DNA from 3 places in the Alkalimonas sp. NCh-2 genome. Region 1 is predicted to be linked to each of the others. Evidence: riboswitches for the same ligand, from Rfam matches in the RefSeq annotation. Region 1 holds a riboswitch; each other region holds the start of a gene.
The links. Region 1 has a riboswitch for cyclic di-GMP ahead of ABC502_RS05345 (DUF3718 domain-containing protein). Riboswitches for the same ligand answer to the same signal wherever they lie in the genome.

Region 1 (5,193 bases):
CACCAGCACTGCTATCAGTAAAATATCAATCCCAAGCTTGTGCCATCGGGTGGCCAAAGACACCATGTCGCTTGAGACATAACGCACCAGAGGGCCATCGGTAAAAATGTGATCGGTCGTCATCAGGCCCGAGACAAACTGTAACAACACCAATAGCAGCAAAGCGAAAATCATGTACGACGAAGCCGGGTTGTGCCCCATGACAGGTTCTGGCTGCCGTAAATAACGGATGGCTTTGAGCGGATTGGCCGCAAACTGGCTGAAACGGGCACTTTGGCTGCCATAAAATCCCCAACAAATTCGCGCCAACAATACTGCGGCCAGGGTATATGCCAGCAATTGGTGCCACTCCATCAATCCCTCGGTGCCGGTATACCAAAGCCCGGCCAACAGTGCTACTTGGCTCCAATGGAAAAAGCGCACCGCAGGATCCCACACTTTCTTCATAACCTTCATGCATAACTCCTGAATGTTACCCAATGGATTGCTAATTATGGCTGGATAGATACCCGCTAATGGCCACCCACTCAGTCAATGGGTTTGCAGCACAACCAACAACCTTGTGCCTGCGATTCTAGCATAAGCCATTAGTTGGCCACAGGATCACAAAAGAATATCAAACAAAGATACAACCGACAGCTATTTATTAGTTGACTTTAGCCATCCAGACTGATAAAAAAACCAGATGAAACGACGCACATTCAACACTTTCTTTTTTAGCTTCTTTACCACCCAATCCGGGAGGTAGTGTTGCGCGCGTGCTGAACACCTAAAACCTCCCACCATGGGAGGTTTTTTTTTGCCACCAAACACCGACACACTAATGCAACGAGGATGATCCGTGATGGAACTTACCGAAGTACGACAACAAATCCAACAGACTGATCAGGAGTTGCTGCAACTGCTGGCCAAACGACGCAAACTGGCTCTTGCGGTTGCTGAGGCAAAAATCAGCCAGAACAAACCCATTCGTGATCAACAGCGTGAGGAAGAGTTACTGCTGCGACTGATCGAGAGTGGCAAAACAATGGAGCTGGATGCACATTACGTCACCCGTTTATTTCATGTGATTATTGAAGACTCTGTACTGCAACAACAAGCCAAACTGCAGGGGGAGCTGCGGGGTATGCAAGGACCATCCGTCAAGGTTGCTTATCTGGGAGGTCAGGGTTCATACAGCTACTGGGCAACACAAAAATACTTTACCCGCCGTGCTGAGCAGATTATCGATATTGGCTGCGACAGCTTTAATGAGATCATCAAAGCGGTTGAAACCGGCCATGCCGATTATGCCGTACTACCGATAGAAAATACCTCTTCCGGCAGCATTAATGAGGTTTATGATCTGCTGCAACACACCCGTTTATCCATTGTTGGTGAGCTGACCCACCCGATAGATCACTGTGTACTGGGCCTGCCCGGCGCAGCCCTCAACCAAATCCGGCAAATCTGTGCTCACCCTCAGGTGATTGCTCAGTGCAGCCAGTTTTTGTTAGGCCTGACCAACATCAAGGTAGAGTATTGCGACAGCTCCTCCGATGCCTTTCAGCGGGTGCAGCAAAAACAGGACCCGACCATCGTAGCGATTGGTGGTGAAGCTGGTGGTAAAATCTATGGCCTGGAGGTACTGGCCCGGGATCTGGCCAATCAAAAAGACAATGTCAGTCGCTTTATCGTGGTCGCCCGTAAAGCCATCAGTGTGGCCAAGGCTATACCCGCCAAAACCACCTTTATTATGTTTACCGGCCAACAACCCGGTGCTTTGGTAGACGCCTTAACGGTGTTAAAACGCCACGGCATCAGCATGGCTAAGTTAGAGTCACGGCCAATTCCGGGCAATCCATGGGAAGAAATGTTTTATGTCGATGTACTGGCCAATGCAGGCGACTACGCCATGACCCGGGCACTGGAAGAGCTAAACCGCATCACTAAATTTATTAAAGTACTTGGCTGCTACCCAAGTGAAGATATACAGCCAACTGAAGTACCGGCTTAGCACACAAAAAGAAGGCGCCACTCGGGCGCCTTCTATAAAACAGGGGGGCTACTTAGCTGTTAGCACGGGCACGAATGGATTCAATCACTGGCGAGCCAGAAAAGCCGTTGCTTTCTGCCCACTCAATATCACCAGAATTAGCAACCTGGCTGCCTGGTAACTGACGGATAATAAAGTCCGCAGTGTCGTTGGCATTGTGACGAATAGCATGACGCACCAGCGGCAAGCCATCACATACGATACCATCATAAACGTTGCGCAAGCGCAGACGGTGATCGCTAAGGGTTTTGCGTAAATCGTTACGGCTATCTGCTGCAACGTAGGAGCAAATAGACAGGGCAAGTTGTTGATCGGCCTGAGCCTGTGAGCTGAACACACCAGTGGCTGCAAGAACAGACGCTAAAGCTACAAATTTCAATTTCATTTTCTGGCTCCAAAAACAGTAATTAGTCAGAATCCATTCATCTTTGAATGGTGATTAGCTTGTGCTTGCGAAAGGTCGATATGACTACTGCTGTTTGCAGTTCACATTAAGGTCAGGACGACGCTTAATGGCAGCCCAGCTATCATGGGAAACGATGTTTCCTTTAGACCTGAAGCTTTGCGTGATCACCCTTTCGGATGTCTTGCCTTTCGAAGTGTGCACATAGTAACCAGTTCAAACGACTTTGGCAATAGCGTCATAAAAATTTCATCGTTTAAATAAGTGAACCGGTCGAACCGGTTAAAGACTTATTTGCTGGCCCTGTGAGGCTATCTCAACCTGGAGCCCGCGCTGGATCATTTCCTGCTGCAAGGCCTGTTGCGCTTTACTCTCACCGTGTACCAACCAGAATTTTGGCTGACCACCAATGGCCTCAGCCCACTGCAACAACTCACTTTGGCCAGCATGGGCAGAAAAGCCCCCTATGGTGTGGACTTTGGCTTTAACCACAATATCTTGGCCAAACAGCTTAATACGCTGCTCACCATCCACCAGCCGGCGTCCTAAAGTGCCTTGCGCCTGAAAGCCAACAAAAATCAGATGGTTCGAGTTCTTCCACAGATTGTGTTTGAAATGATGCACAATACGACCGCCATTGCACATCCCACTGCCAGCAATGATGATAGCCCCTTGTTTAAAGCGGTTAATGGCCATCGAGTCTTCCACTGTTTCCGATAGCTTCAGGATCGGTAAAAACGACGCCAGATCGCGCACGTTCTGCTGTTTTAAAACCCGGGTATCGTCAGGATCCATACTGTGGAAAAAGCGGTCGTAAATTTCAGTGATGCTAATGGCCATCGGACTGTCCAAAAACACAACTTTTTGTTTCAATTTACCCTGATGATACAACACCCCCAGGTAGTACAAGATTTCTTGCGAGCGGCCCAGTGCAAAAGCCGGAATATAAACATTACCGCCGGCCTCGTAGGCGGCATCCAGTGCCGCAGCAAACTCCGCGACGGTGTGCTCCACATCCTGATGATTGCGATCGCCATAGGTACTTTCCATCAGCACCACATCCGCATGCTCAATCTGCGCCGGATCGTGCATCAACACCGTAGCAGGATTTCCCAAATCACCGGAAAACACCAGATGCCGCATGCCTTGCCGGCCCTTCAACCAGAGCTGGACAATGGCCGAGCCCAGAATATGGCCTGCATCGTTAAACTCCAGCTCCATGCCGGGCATTGGTACCAACCGCTTGTTGTAGGGCTGAGGTTCGCATAAAGCCACTACCCGTTCAGCATCGCTTAACTGCATCACCGGCTGTATCTCTTTTTTTCCTGCCCTGGCTGCTCGTTTATTCTTCCATTCCAGATCTTTTAAATACAAATGTACTGAATCTTTTAACAACACAGGCAGTAACTCAGCGGTACCTTTGGTACAGTAAATTTTGCCATGAAAACCTTTGGCGACCAGCAAAGGCAATAAGCCACTGTGGTCAATATGAGCATGCGACAAAATCACCGCATCAATATCTTTGGGTCGGAACTGAAAACGGAATTTGTGCCACTCGCGTATCTGATCGCCCCCCTGCACCATACCGCAATCAAGCAGTATCTTTTTATCGTTTAATTCCAGTAAATAACAGGAGCCGGTGACTTGGCCAGCCCCTCCGATAAAGGTAAGTTGCGCATTAACTGGCATCGAGCTCTCCTATTTCTGTCGCTGTGCTCACGGCCTCTTGCTGCCGCTCATAGTATTGCTGGATCTGGGCAACCCCCAGCATGGCCTTGGTCAGGTGATGATCAAAACGACGCAGCTCAGCCAATCGTAACAACCACTCCCCCCCATGACCACTGTGCAAGGCTGCACTTAATTGCGCAGGGGCCACCAGTTGCTGTTTCTCCGCAGTACGCCAACGGCTAATCTCGCGATACAAGGCTGAAATCTGGCCTGTTCCGGCCGGTAAATCCAGCGCAGCTAACTGACGCCAGAATTCGGCTTCCAGCCGGATCCCGGCGCGATCATGTTCAAAGCGATGCTCCAGTTGCGGCAGCATTTGCAGCAAAAGCTCTACCCTCAGCTGGCTTTTCGCTAAAGCATTCAACAAATCGGACTCAGCAGATTGCAGCGGTTGTTGACCTAACTGGCTACTGAATCGGGCAATGGTGCGTTGCGACTGACGCAACTCATCCAATACCGACTGCTCCATCGGTTTATGATCCATACTGCCAGCCAGGCGACAAAACTGCTGCAACACATGCTGCTGCTCCATGGTCAATGTTTTAAGCGCCAATGCAGGGATCGCCAGACTGGACTGATCCAACATCCGCAACCGATCGCTCGGCTCTCGACGAAAACGCCCATTTAACCACAACACCAGCCGGTCACTGATCGGCCACATCAGCAGTACCCCAAGCACGTTGAATAAGGTGTGAAACAAGGCCAGACTAAAAGCCGCATGGTGCACATCAAATAGCAACTGCTGCAACCACAATAACAACCACAGCAAAGGCTGCAGTAACATCAGCGCAACCACGGCAGTTATTACATTAAAAATCACATGCAACATCGCCAGCCGTTTGGCCTTGGCTGTTGCCGCCAGAGCAGAAAGAATAGCGGTCGAGGTAGTGCCCAGGTTAGAGCCAATGACAAAAGCAGCCCCCAGACTAAGGGGTACCACCCCACTGGCAACGGCGGTGATCACCAAAGCAATCACCGCCGCCGAAGCTTGCATCACAGTGGTTAGCAAAGCGCCAATCACCACAGC
Region 2 (5,193 bases), on a different contig from region 1:
ACTGGATGCCTTACCCGGCAAGCAGATGGCGATAGATGCCGACTTAAATGCCGGTTTAATCGGCCCGGAGCAGGCAAAAGAGCGACGCAATGAAGTGGCGCGCGAGGCCGATTTCTATGGTTCCATGGATGGTGCTTCCAAGTTTGTGCGTGGGGATGCCATTGCCGGCTTAATTATTCTGGTGATCAACCTGATTGGTGGCATCAGCATTGGTGCCTTCCAGCATGGTCTGAGCATGGGGGAAGCCTTCCAGCGCTTTGCCTTGCTGACCATAGGTGACGGCTTAGTGGCGCAAATCCCCTCGTTACTGCTGGCCGTAGCGGCGGCCATTATCGTGACACGGATGAACGATGAAGGTGAAATGTCCGATGAAGTGGGGCGGCAGCTGCTGGCATCACCACGGGTATTGTTCACCACTGGTGGCATTATGCTGATCCTGGGGCTGGTCCCCGGTATGCCGGGGATGGCTTTTATTGGCTTTGCTTTGCCGCTTATTTATGTTGCCTGGCGTATGCAGCAGCGGGTGGATAAGGGCGAGCTGGCGCAGGTGGAGCAATTTACCGAGACCATAGTGCAAACCCCCTCAGCGCTTAGTTGGGAGGATATCCCTTATGTGGATCGTATTTCGATTGAGCTGGGCTTTCGACTGGTCTATCTGGCCGACAAAGACAAAGGGGAGGAACTGGTGCAGACCTTGCGTGGCATTCGTAAAACCTTGTCTGAACAGAGCGGTTTTTTATTACCCGAAGTGCGGGTGCGGGATAACCTGCAGTTAAACCCGCAGGAATACCGTATCAAACTGGCGGGGGTGCCCTTAGCAACCGGCCGGTTAAATCCGCAGCAGTTACTGGCACTGAACACTGGTGAAGTCTATGGCCAGTTGGATGGGGAAATAACCCGGGATCCAGCCTATGGCCTGGAGGCCGTCTGGGTTGAAGCTGACAACCGGGCGAAAGCTCTGAACCTGGGGTACTCGGTGGTGGATCTGGCTACTGTGATCGCCACCCATGCCGGCAAAGTCATTAAAGAGCATTTGGCCGATCTCTTTGTGTATGAAGATGTAAAACAACTGAATAAGCGACTGGCTGCGGTAGCACCAGTACTGGCCGAAGCCCTGGATAAAGCCCTGAGCGATACTGTGCAGTTGAAGGTGTACCGCCTGTTGCTGCGTGAACAGGTCAGTCTTGGTGATATTCTCAGCATTGCCAGTACCCTGCTCGACAGCAGCGAGGTGACCAAAGATCCTATTCTGCTCACGTCCGATGTGCGTTGCGCTTTGCAGCGGGCGCTGGTGCGGCAAATCAGTGGTGACAAAGAAGAGCTCAGTGCCTATACGCTGGATGAGAAGCTGGAGCAAACGCTGCAAAGTGCGCTGAACCAGGCGATGCAGGCGGGTAAGGTGGCGCTGGATAGTTTTCCGGTTGCGCCCAATCTGCTCAGTCAGTTCCAGCGCCATATGCCACTGATCAGCAGCCAGATGCAGCAGCAAGGTTTAACACCAGCCCTGGTAGTGGTGCCACAATTAAGACCTTTGCTGGCACGTTATGCCCGTACTTTTACGCAAAACTCACTGGCGGTGTTGTCCTACAATGAAATCCCGGAAACGGTGCGGGTTAACGTGATTGGGGCCTTGGGTTAAGTGGTGATTGAACGGTCAGCCAGGCTGAATAGTGGGCTGTCATCTGCTGGTCACAGCCCGGTGCTATGGTTGCATTTCCTGGCGAAATGGCACCGGTTTATTAACATTAATGTCTTGCATAAGCTACTCTGGTCCGAACAGTTACGGCAGTGTATTTGTGATAGGTGAAAAAATGTACGGCGATAAGCCTGTGATTTTAAAAAGTAAACACCATGGTGCAAGAAAATATGCTTGCCTTATGGTACTGATTTAGTTATCGTTTAATTTGTTCAGTTTCAATTCATAATCAGCACTGCTGTTTATGAAAAATGTTAAGACAATTAAAAGGCAAACTGCACCGAAAGGGCAGGACGCAAAGCCTCCGGTCTACAGCGTATGTGTACGCTACGATAGCGGGGTTGCATTAGCTTAGCGGCATCCTTCTGGGTTGCCTCTGTCTGCGCGGCTGTCCGCTGCAAAGCAGAGCGCTTTTCTATGCAGTTTTCCTTTTAGTTTCTTCAACCTTGGTGTTGCTGCCTGGCAGTGACCGTTGTGGTTTATTAAAAGGTTTACGATGTGTCTATGGTATTTCTGACTCTCTGGTTCACTGCCGCAGCTGGTGCCCTGCCTGCACCTGTGCTGGTGCAACCGGCGGAACGGGCTGACTGGCAGTTGCACGGCAGTGCCTTTTATTGCCGTATGCAACAGGAAGTTCGTGGTTTTGGCCAGGTAAGTTTCCTGGTAGAGCCCGGTTATTCTCTGCGGCTGGAATTGGAATTGATACAACCGCATCAGGCGTTAACCGAGGCCAGTGTGATGGCCCGGCCTGCAGACTGGCAGCAGCGCATCGTTGCCACTAGCTCCTATCCTTACAGTGCTGAGTTGTACCACGACCGGCAGGTTAGCTTTATCGCAGCGGCTTTGCCGCTATTGCAACAGATACAATCCGGCCATTGGCTGGAGTTCGAGTTGGGTGCTCCGGGTCAGGTACAACCACTGTTACTCACCAGTGTGCGTGGCGCGGAAGCTGTCGCGCAGTTTCGCCGCTGCATCGCACAGATGGCACCGCTGTCCTGGCAACAAGCCAGAGATAGCGACATTCCATTTAAAGCTGGCCAGCGTACTCTCACCCGACCACAGCTGGTGCAGTTGGCTCAACTGGTGCGTTATCTGCAATTTGATCCATCCGTCCACAAAATTCTGATTGATGGCCACAGTGATGATGTGGGTACCTCGTTAGCCAACCGACTGGTATCAAAAGAAAGAGCCGATGAAGTGGCTGCACAGCTGATCGAGCTGGGTGTCAAAGCCGCCATGTTGGAGGTGAGGGCCCATGGTAATCGCTACCCATTGTTACATCACCAAGGCACGTCTGGAGCGACGAACAGTCGGGTTACCGTCCGACTTATTCGCGCAGGAACAGAACAGGAGGTTACTACTCGATGAATGTTGCTTATGTCCTTTGGATAGCACAACAACAGCCGGATGCGGAAATCCGCCAATGTATCTGTAGTGAAGGCTATCAACTGCTGCATACCGCCCAGGTTACTGACATCGTCAGCCTGTGCCATGATTATCAACCGGCGCTGGTGTTTATCGATTGCGATATGACACAAATGGCGTTGCCGGATTTGGTCAGTCTGGTGTGTCGCAAGCTGCCGTCAGCACAAATTATCAGCATGGTGGGTAACGACCAAAGTGTAGTAGCATCCGATACCTTACAAAGCGGCGCAATTGATTATTTACTGAAGCCTTTTTTTACGTCTCAGTTAAAAACGTCCATTCGCAATGCCACAGCAATGAGCCGGGGCTTACAAGATCTGGTCGCGGTTTCGCATGCAAGCCGGCAGATTTTGCAGTTGGCCAACCGGGCCGCGCAAACAGAAGCCAGTGTGTTGATCCTTGGCGAGTCCGGCACAGGTAAAGAGCGTTTGGCTAACTTTATTCATCAGGCTTCAGATCGTGCCGACCAGCCTTTTATTGCAGTGAACTGCGCTGCCATTCCTGAACATATGTTAGAAGCCATGTTATTTGGCCACAACAAAGGCGCCTTTACCGGGGCCGTAAACCAGCAGATTGGTAAATTTGAAGCCGCCAATGGCGGCACTATTTTGCTGGATGAAATTTCAGAGCTACCGCTGGCGCTGCAAGCCAAGCTGTTGCGGGTACTGCAGGAGCGTGAAGTAGAGCGGCTGGGCAGCAACAATCGCATCAAGCTGGATATTCGCGTGATTGCCGCCAGCAACAAAAATCTGCGCAGCCAGGTGGAGCAAGGCTTATTCCGGGAAGATTTATTTTACCGGCTGGATGTGTTGCCACTCAGTTGGCCGGCCTTGCGTGAGCGGCGGGACGATATTTTGCCACTGGCGGAGTTCTTTCTTCAAAAATACGGCAATGGCAACTATCGCTTAAGTCGTGACGCGGCGAATGTGCTGCTGCAATACAACTGGCCGGGCAATGTGCGTGAGCTGGAGAATGTGATGCAGCGGGCATTGGTGATGGCTCGTGGTATGGAGCTGCAAATTGCCGATCTGAATTTACCGCAATGCCATCCACAAGCGGCGGCGATTTGCGCCAGTTTGTTAAAACAAAGCAAGAAAAATGCTGAGTTTGATTACATCTTAAATGTACTCAACAAGTTCAACGGTCACCGTACACTCACTGCCCAGGCATTGGGGGTGAGCACCCGTGCCCTGCGTTACAAATTAGCTGCCATGCGTGAGCATGGTGTCAACATTGATGCATTAGCTTCTTAAGGATAACGATGATGATTTCACCCGTAAACAGTCAAAGCCAGATGCTGGACATGATGACCAGGTTGCAGCAAGTCGCCGGGAATGAAGGCATTGCGCCTGCCCGCAATGACAGCGGCATCAGCAGTGATTTTTCCCAGGTCATTCGCGCGGTAAACCAGCAACAGAATATTGCCGCGGATCTGATGACGGCTGTGGATACCGGTCGCAGCGATGATGTGGTTGGCGCTATGGTTGCGAGCCAAAAAGCGGATTTAAGTTTCTCTATGTTGCTGCAGGTACGCAATAAAGTATTGAGCGGCATCGATGATGTGATGCGGATGTCATTGTAAGGACACTGTGATGAAAGGTGAAATTGTAAAAGCCACGCCAGCGGCTGCCAGCGACAGTAACTTGCGGGAGAAGGTTATTAACCTGTCCAGCCGTTTCAGCTGGTTGCAGGCCGGGGACCGGAGCATTGCGTCCATTGCCTTGCTGGCAACGCTGGTGGCGGCCACCATTGTGTTAATTCTTTGGACTTCCGCCAAGAATTATGTGCCGCTCTATGGCAACCAGGAGCATTACGACAAAGCTGGAATTCTGGAAATACTGGACCGGGAGAAGGTCACTTTTCGTATTGATACCAACACCGGCAATATCATGGTGCCACAAAATCGTTTAGCTGATGCGCGCATTATGCTGGCGGCTCGCGGTGTCAAAGCTGCCATGCCTGAGGGGCTGTCGACTATTGGTGACAAAGTCACGATGGGAACCAGTCAGTTTATGGAGTCCATGCAGTATCAGCATGCCTTGGAAGGTGAGTTGGCACGTACCATTATTACC
Region 3 (5,193 bases), on a different contig from region 1:
AGCGATAGCCGCTAAGCAGGACAGCCCGGTACAGTTGCTGCAGCAAAGTATGTCCACATCGGTCGGAGCAGTAGCCCGGACCACGGCATCCACTTTTGCAGCAACGTCTTTTGGCGATGCCCTGAAGGCGTTGCTGCTGACCGGCTACCGGCCGTATTTAACCGCCGTGGCTGGGTTTGACCCTGCAGCCGAGCCAGTGCAGCGTAACCAGGCTGCACTGCAGATTTTGGCATTGCAACGTGATTTTCAGCTGCTTGGCGCTGTGCGCGAAGGGGACTGGGGCGTGCAAGGGCTGAATACCCGCATCGAGCAGCTACTGGCCCGGCATGATCTGATCAAGCCGCAGAGCCAGGCCTGGTATCCGGGCCGGCCGGTGCTGATGACCCGCAACGATTATCACTTGCAGCTGATGAATGGCGATATTGGTGTCTGTTTAGCCATGCAGGAGCAAGCGGGCACGGTACTGCGGGTGGCGTTTTCGGATGGTGAGGGAGGTATTCGCTGGGTGTTGCCCAGCCGGTTGCACAGCGTCGAAACGGTGTTTGCCATGACGGTGCATAAATCACAGGGTTCAGAGTTTGGCCATACTGCCTTGCTGTTGCCGGCGAGCAGTAGTCCGGTGCTGACCCGTGAGCTGCTTTATACCGGTATCACCCGGGCCAAAACAAGGTTTACCCTGATTTACGATAATGATGCTGTGCTGGCCAGTACCATAGCGCAGCGTGTGCAGCGGGCCAGTGGCTTTGCTTTGGTGTGATAGGGGCTTTAACCCAAAGAAAATGCCGGCTTCTAGCCGGCATTTTTAATCAGTAAAGCAGCGCCTTAGTTGGCGATGGTAGCAATCACTCGTACCTGATCCGTCACGTCACTGGCAGGGATATAACCCAGGCTATTTGGGTTGGCTGCAACAAACTCAATTTTAGCAGCAACTGAGTCGACCTCCACCGGTGGGCGGCCTTTGCCGGTAAAGACCAGGCGAGACCAGTAAGCTTTCATTTGTGCTGGGCTGCGACCCAGAGCTTCCTGCTCGAACTGATCACGCAGGGCATGGTTCTCAGGCAGGTTAACTGGCATCAGGCTACCAGCGCGTCCCATATAAATGCGAGACACTTCTTCCAAGCTGACATCGGCCGCTGCCGGGTGGGCGATAATAGCAATCTCGGCTGAACACAGCGTGGAAACCAGAGCGAATGCAGCAATCAGAGTTTTTTTCATAGCGATGGCTCCTTAAAATACCAAATCAATGCCGACGGTCAGCAACTGATCACGGCGATCGGCCACTTTATTTTTCTGCGAGCTAAACTGCATCTTCAGTGCGGCAGATGGATGGAAATCGTAACGGCTGCCGATATTCCAGGTATCGCGCTGGATGGTGAAGTATTCCACGGTCTCAGCAACGAAAGGGCGGAGCGGGTTGCCTTCGGCCATCGCCTGGTAAATTTCAGACCGTCCTTCGTTATCACGACGCTCAAAGCTAACAAAAGGCGTGTAGCTGTTGATGCGATAGCCAGCTGACAGGTAAAAACCATTCTGCGTTGGGATCACGGTATCTTTGGTACGGGCACGGACGATTTCACCACTCAAGACCAGACTGCCATTGTCGTAGCCAAGTGCTAGACCCATAAAAGCACTGCGGGCATCATCAATGCGGATTTGGCTGGCGGTGTCAGCAAAACCAGACTGCTCCAGCAGGTTCAGCAAACCGGACAGTTCGCCATCCTGATCAACCATGGTTAATTTACCGGTTAAATAAGCAAGTCTGGCGCTGAAATTGCCTTGTGTCAGTTCCCAAGTAGCCCCTGCCACCCGGTCGATATTAGCATCGAATGGCACCGGAGTCATGTTGGTGGTGCCGCTGTAGCTGCCCAGGATGAATTGTAAGGTGGAGTCAACCGTACCCAATTGACCAAAACGTACCAATGAAACGCCTTCCAGATTATTAAAATCCAAGTTGTAGACCGAGTTAGGAACCCGGGCCCAATCATAGGCATAACCAACATCCATAAAATCGGAGTAGCGGTAAAAGGGGGTCCGCAGACGGCCAGCATTGATCCGCGTCTGCTGATTCAGCTCATAAGTTAAATAAGCCCACTCAAATTCTGCTTTGAAGTCGTTGGCACCACGGCCCATCAATTGAGCGGTTACTGACAAACGGTCGGCTAAGTCGGCCTGCACCTGCAGTGCAAAAAGTGACTCATTTTTAAAGTCGACTTCTTTATCATAACCATACAAGTTATCTGAACTTGATAATGTGCTGCCTGCTTTGATGGAGGCAAAACCATTGAAACGAACATCTGCCTGTGCGGCTGAAGCGGTTGCTGCCAGTAGCACAGCCAGGCTGAGTTGTTTGATCTTTGATACCATGTTGAATGTCTACCCCGGTAGTTGATTGTACCACTGTGCTTTGGCAATCCAGCTGTTAACACAGTGCAATTTCCATCGAGGCAAGCCAATGCTTGAAGAGGTGCAGTCTGGCTGCCATAGGAATTCAGTTCCGTTAGGCCCATGACTTTGCGTGTTCAGCTTTTCAGCTGACTTGCCAGGATGAGGCGCGGATTGTACAGATAATGGTCAGACCTGTAAAGTAATACCGAATAAAGTACCAAGCCCCGGTTATCACCAGGGCTGCAGGTGAATGACGCTCAGGGCTGGCACCAAAAGTGGTATTGGCCATCTTTATGAATAGTGCTTTTTTGAATCATTTATTGGTCAATTTTGTGGCGACATCACCAACCTGCACATTGCTTAATAATTGTTCGTTGCTGCTCACGGCGATGGCCCAGTCGAAGCCCAGCTCAGTAATACGGACTGTGAGTGGGCTGATACGAAAGCGGGTATTGTCTCCTTGGATGCCTTGCTGACGATACAAGATAGTCAGCTCATCTCCATGGCGGAGGCCGGCATTCTGCCCACTTTGTAACTGGATCCGGTTGTTACCAACTTCAGTGATAGCGGCAACGAAAGGTTCGCAGCGCAGTGCATCGTCAATATCCATCACAGCAGCATCCAGGACCCGGCTAACCGCTTCGCCGTAGCTGGTCTGCCAGAAGCGATGATCATGTGGAGTGATGCTGGTGCGTTTACGGAAATCCCAGCGTGCCTGGGTACGGTATTCCTGTTGAAACAGCACCTTACCTGTACTTAATTGTTGCAGTTGCAGCCGCATATGAAAAAAACGCTCACGTCTGGCATCGGACCAAAAGCGCAGGTTCATATCGGTGCGCTCGCCCAAAGAGATATCTTCTATACTGGCCGTCACCAGGTAGTCCGCATTGGTTTGTTGCAATAAACTGCTTCGTTCGCGTGTGGACAAGGGACGACTTAGATCAGGGTGCTCCAGCCAGGTGGGGATGGTACTGTTGGATAATCCCTGCAACTGCTGATGCAGCTTTCTGGCACTGACTTCACCGAGGGGGTGTAGATCACCAATCACGCTTTGCTGAGGATGACGCAGCGGAAAAGGGCTAATCAAGACTGGTTTTTTGTAGCCGGCACCCTGACATTGGGCATGTTGTGGGAATATATCTGCCCGGATCGTTACTTCCAGGGTGCGGCCAATGCGTTGCTCCCGTACCAGCTCAATTTGCCGGACTTCCGCCTGACTCTGCCATTGCATCGAGCTTTCGGTGAGCAGGCCATTGGTAACTTGTTGCACGCTAGTGATGGAAGCACCTGCATAGAGCAAGGCTCGCCGTACTGCATCTTCAGTGGCTCTGGCACGTGCGTCCGTTTCATCTCCGCCTCGGATCACGGCCTGACCGCTGGCTTCAATCCAGTCAGCTGCAGTATTTAAGCTGATAAGCAGCAATCCCAGCCCGATAAACAGCATTCGCATGACGCATTTCCTCAACACTTACTACGCCAGACTTTTGACGTTGTGTGGTTTCTACTGATTGAAAAAGCAAGTTATGTACCATTGTTAGCAGAAGGGCACCAGAGATAGCAAGTTGGCGCGTGTTTTGCTTTTAAATTTTATCACTTACGGAGATTGATGATGAACAAAGTCCTGATTATGTGCAGCCTGCTGCTGTTATCGGCCTGTAGCCTGGTAGCCGATCGCCATGTCGAGTGGGAAACAGTTGCTCCTGAGCAATTTCCAGTACTGCGGGCTGTTGGCTATGCGCCTTTATCCTTGCAGCCAGGGCAGGATGAACAGCACAAGATGCTGATGGCCTTGCAGGCATCCAAGTTAGATGCCTACCGTGAGCTGGCGGAGCAGGTGTATGGCCAGCGAATTGATGCCAACACCAGCATGCAGCAACTGCTTATTCATAATGAGCAGTTACGAGCATCAGTGCAGGGAGTGATTCGTGGAGCCAGGGTAGTAAAAAGCTATCCGATAGGCGATGCCTACGCCACTGAGCTTGAGCTGGATTTCCGCCATGTCTATGAGTTGTATCAGGCGCAGCAACCGCAACGCCGTATTCGCCATGTCCGTTATTACTAGCTGAAGTGCTGGCTTTTCTTATCAGGCTTTAAAGCCAGTACCTTTATGTTCTACCGCTGGTTTGCCTTTGCGATCGTAGGTAAGGCCGGATTTACCATGCAGTTGCAGCAGTTCGTTTTTAAAATGCTGTAAGTTCAGCTGGCTTTGCTCCAAGGCCAATCGGTTCACTTCATTTTGTTGTTTGCACTCAGCCAAGACCTGGTCCATCGCGCTGACGGCTTCTTTAAAGGTATTGGTTTGCCTGGCTTCAGACAGCTGTGGGTGTGTGGCTATCTGTTGGTCCAGTTGCTGCAGGGCTTCGAGACAAGCGACTTTTGTGCTGCCAACAGCTTCCAGCTCGTCAGGCTGCCGGTTGCTGATGGCGGAAATTTCTTGCCGTAATAACGAAAGGAGCACATCCAGGTGCTCCTTTTGCTGTTGCAGTAGGGTGTTCAGATCAGTGGCGGTCATCAGCTTTTGCGAAAAATTTCGCCCTCAAATTGCATAATACGTTTGGCCAACTGCTCAACATTGATTTGGTATTTGCCATCGGCAATGGCACGTTTAATCTTGTCGACTTTTTCCTGATCAATGCCTGAACTGTTGTTAGCTTTTTCCTGCAGGCGCGTCATTTGCTTGGCCTGTGGCGTAATGGATACTGAGTCTTGCTTCGCTTGTGGCGTAGTAGGCTGCGGGGTTGCCGCTGCTTGTTTTTGCTGAGCAACCTGCTGCCGTTGATTGGTTTGCTCAACCGACTCTTTTTTTAC

Region 2: another riboswitch for cyclic di-GMP. It lies ahead of ABC502_RS17255 (OmpA family protein); the one in region 1 lies ahead of ABC502_RS05345 (DUF3718 domain-containing protein).
Region 3: another riboswitch for cyclic di-GMP. It lies ahead of ABC502_RS10770 (porin); the one in region 1 lies ahead of ABC502_RS05345 (DUF3718 domain-containing protein).

What each region holds. Positions count from the first base shown of each region.
Region 1 covers NZ_JBDIUV010000002.1:7,418-12,610, reverse strand. Annotated here, with positions in the region: gene ABC502_RS05355 (cytochrome b/b6 domain-containing protein) at 1-456, opposite strand, end outside; gene ABC502_RS05350 (chorismate mutase) at 845-1,996, shown strand; gene ABC502_RS05345 (DUF3718 domain-containing protein) at 2,049-2,420, opposite strand; cyclic di-GMP riboswitch class I at 2,547-2,637, opposite strand; gene ABC502_RS05340 (MBL fold metallo-hydrolase) at 2,721-4,127, opposite strand; gene ABC502_RS05335 (Na/Pi symporter) at 4,117-5,193, opposite strand, start outside.
Region 2 covers NZ_JBDIUV010000008.1:39,146-44,338, reverse strand. Annotated here, with positions in the region: gene flhA (flagellar biosynthesis protein FlhA) at 1-1,639, shown strand, start outside; cyclic di-GMP riboswitch class I at 1,956-2,045, shown strand; gene ABC502_RS17255 (OmpA family protein) at 2,201-3,064, shown strand; gene ABC502_RS17250 (sigma-54 dependent transcriptional regulator) at 3,061-4,374, shown strand; gene ABC502_RS17245 (flagellar hook-basal body complex protein FliE) at 4,383-4,703, shown strand; gene fliF (flagellar basal-body MS-ring/collar protein FliF) at 4,714-5,193, shown strand, end outside.
Region 3 covers NZ_JBDIUV010000003.1:345,474-350,666, reverse strand. Annotated here, with positions in the region: gene recD (exodeoxyribonuclease V subunit alpha) at 1-757, shown strand, start outside; gene ABC502_RS10775 (phosphate ABC transporter substrate-binding protein) at 823-1,215, opposite strand; gene ABC502_RS10770 (porin) at 1,228-2,364, opposite strand; cyclic di-GMP riboswitch class I at 2,463-2,551, opposite strand; gene ABC502_RS10765 (flagellar assembly protein T N-terminal domain-containing protein) at 2,699-3,835, opposite strand; gene ABC502_RS10760 (LPP20 family lipoprotein) at 3,995-4,447, shown strand; gene ABC502_RS10755 (flagellar protein FlgN) at 4,469-4,897, opposite strand; gene flgM (flagellar biosynthesis anti-sigma factor FlgM) at 4,897-5,193, opposite strand, start outside.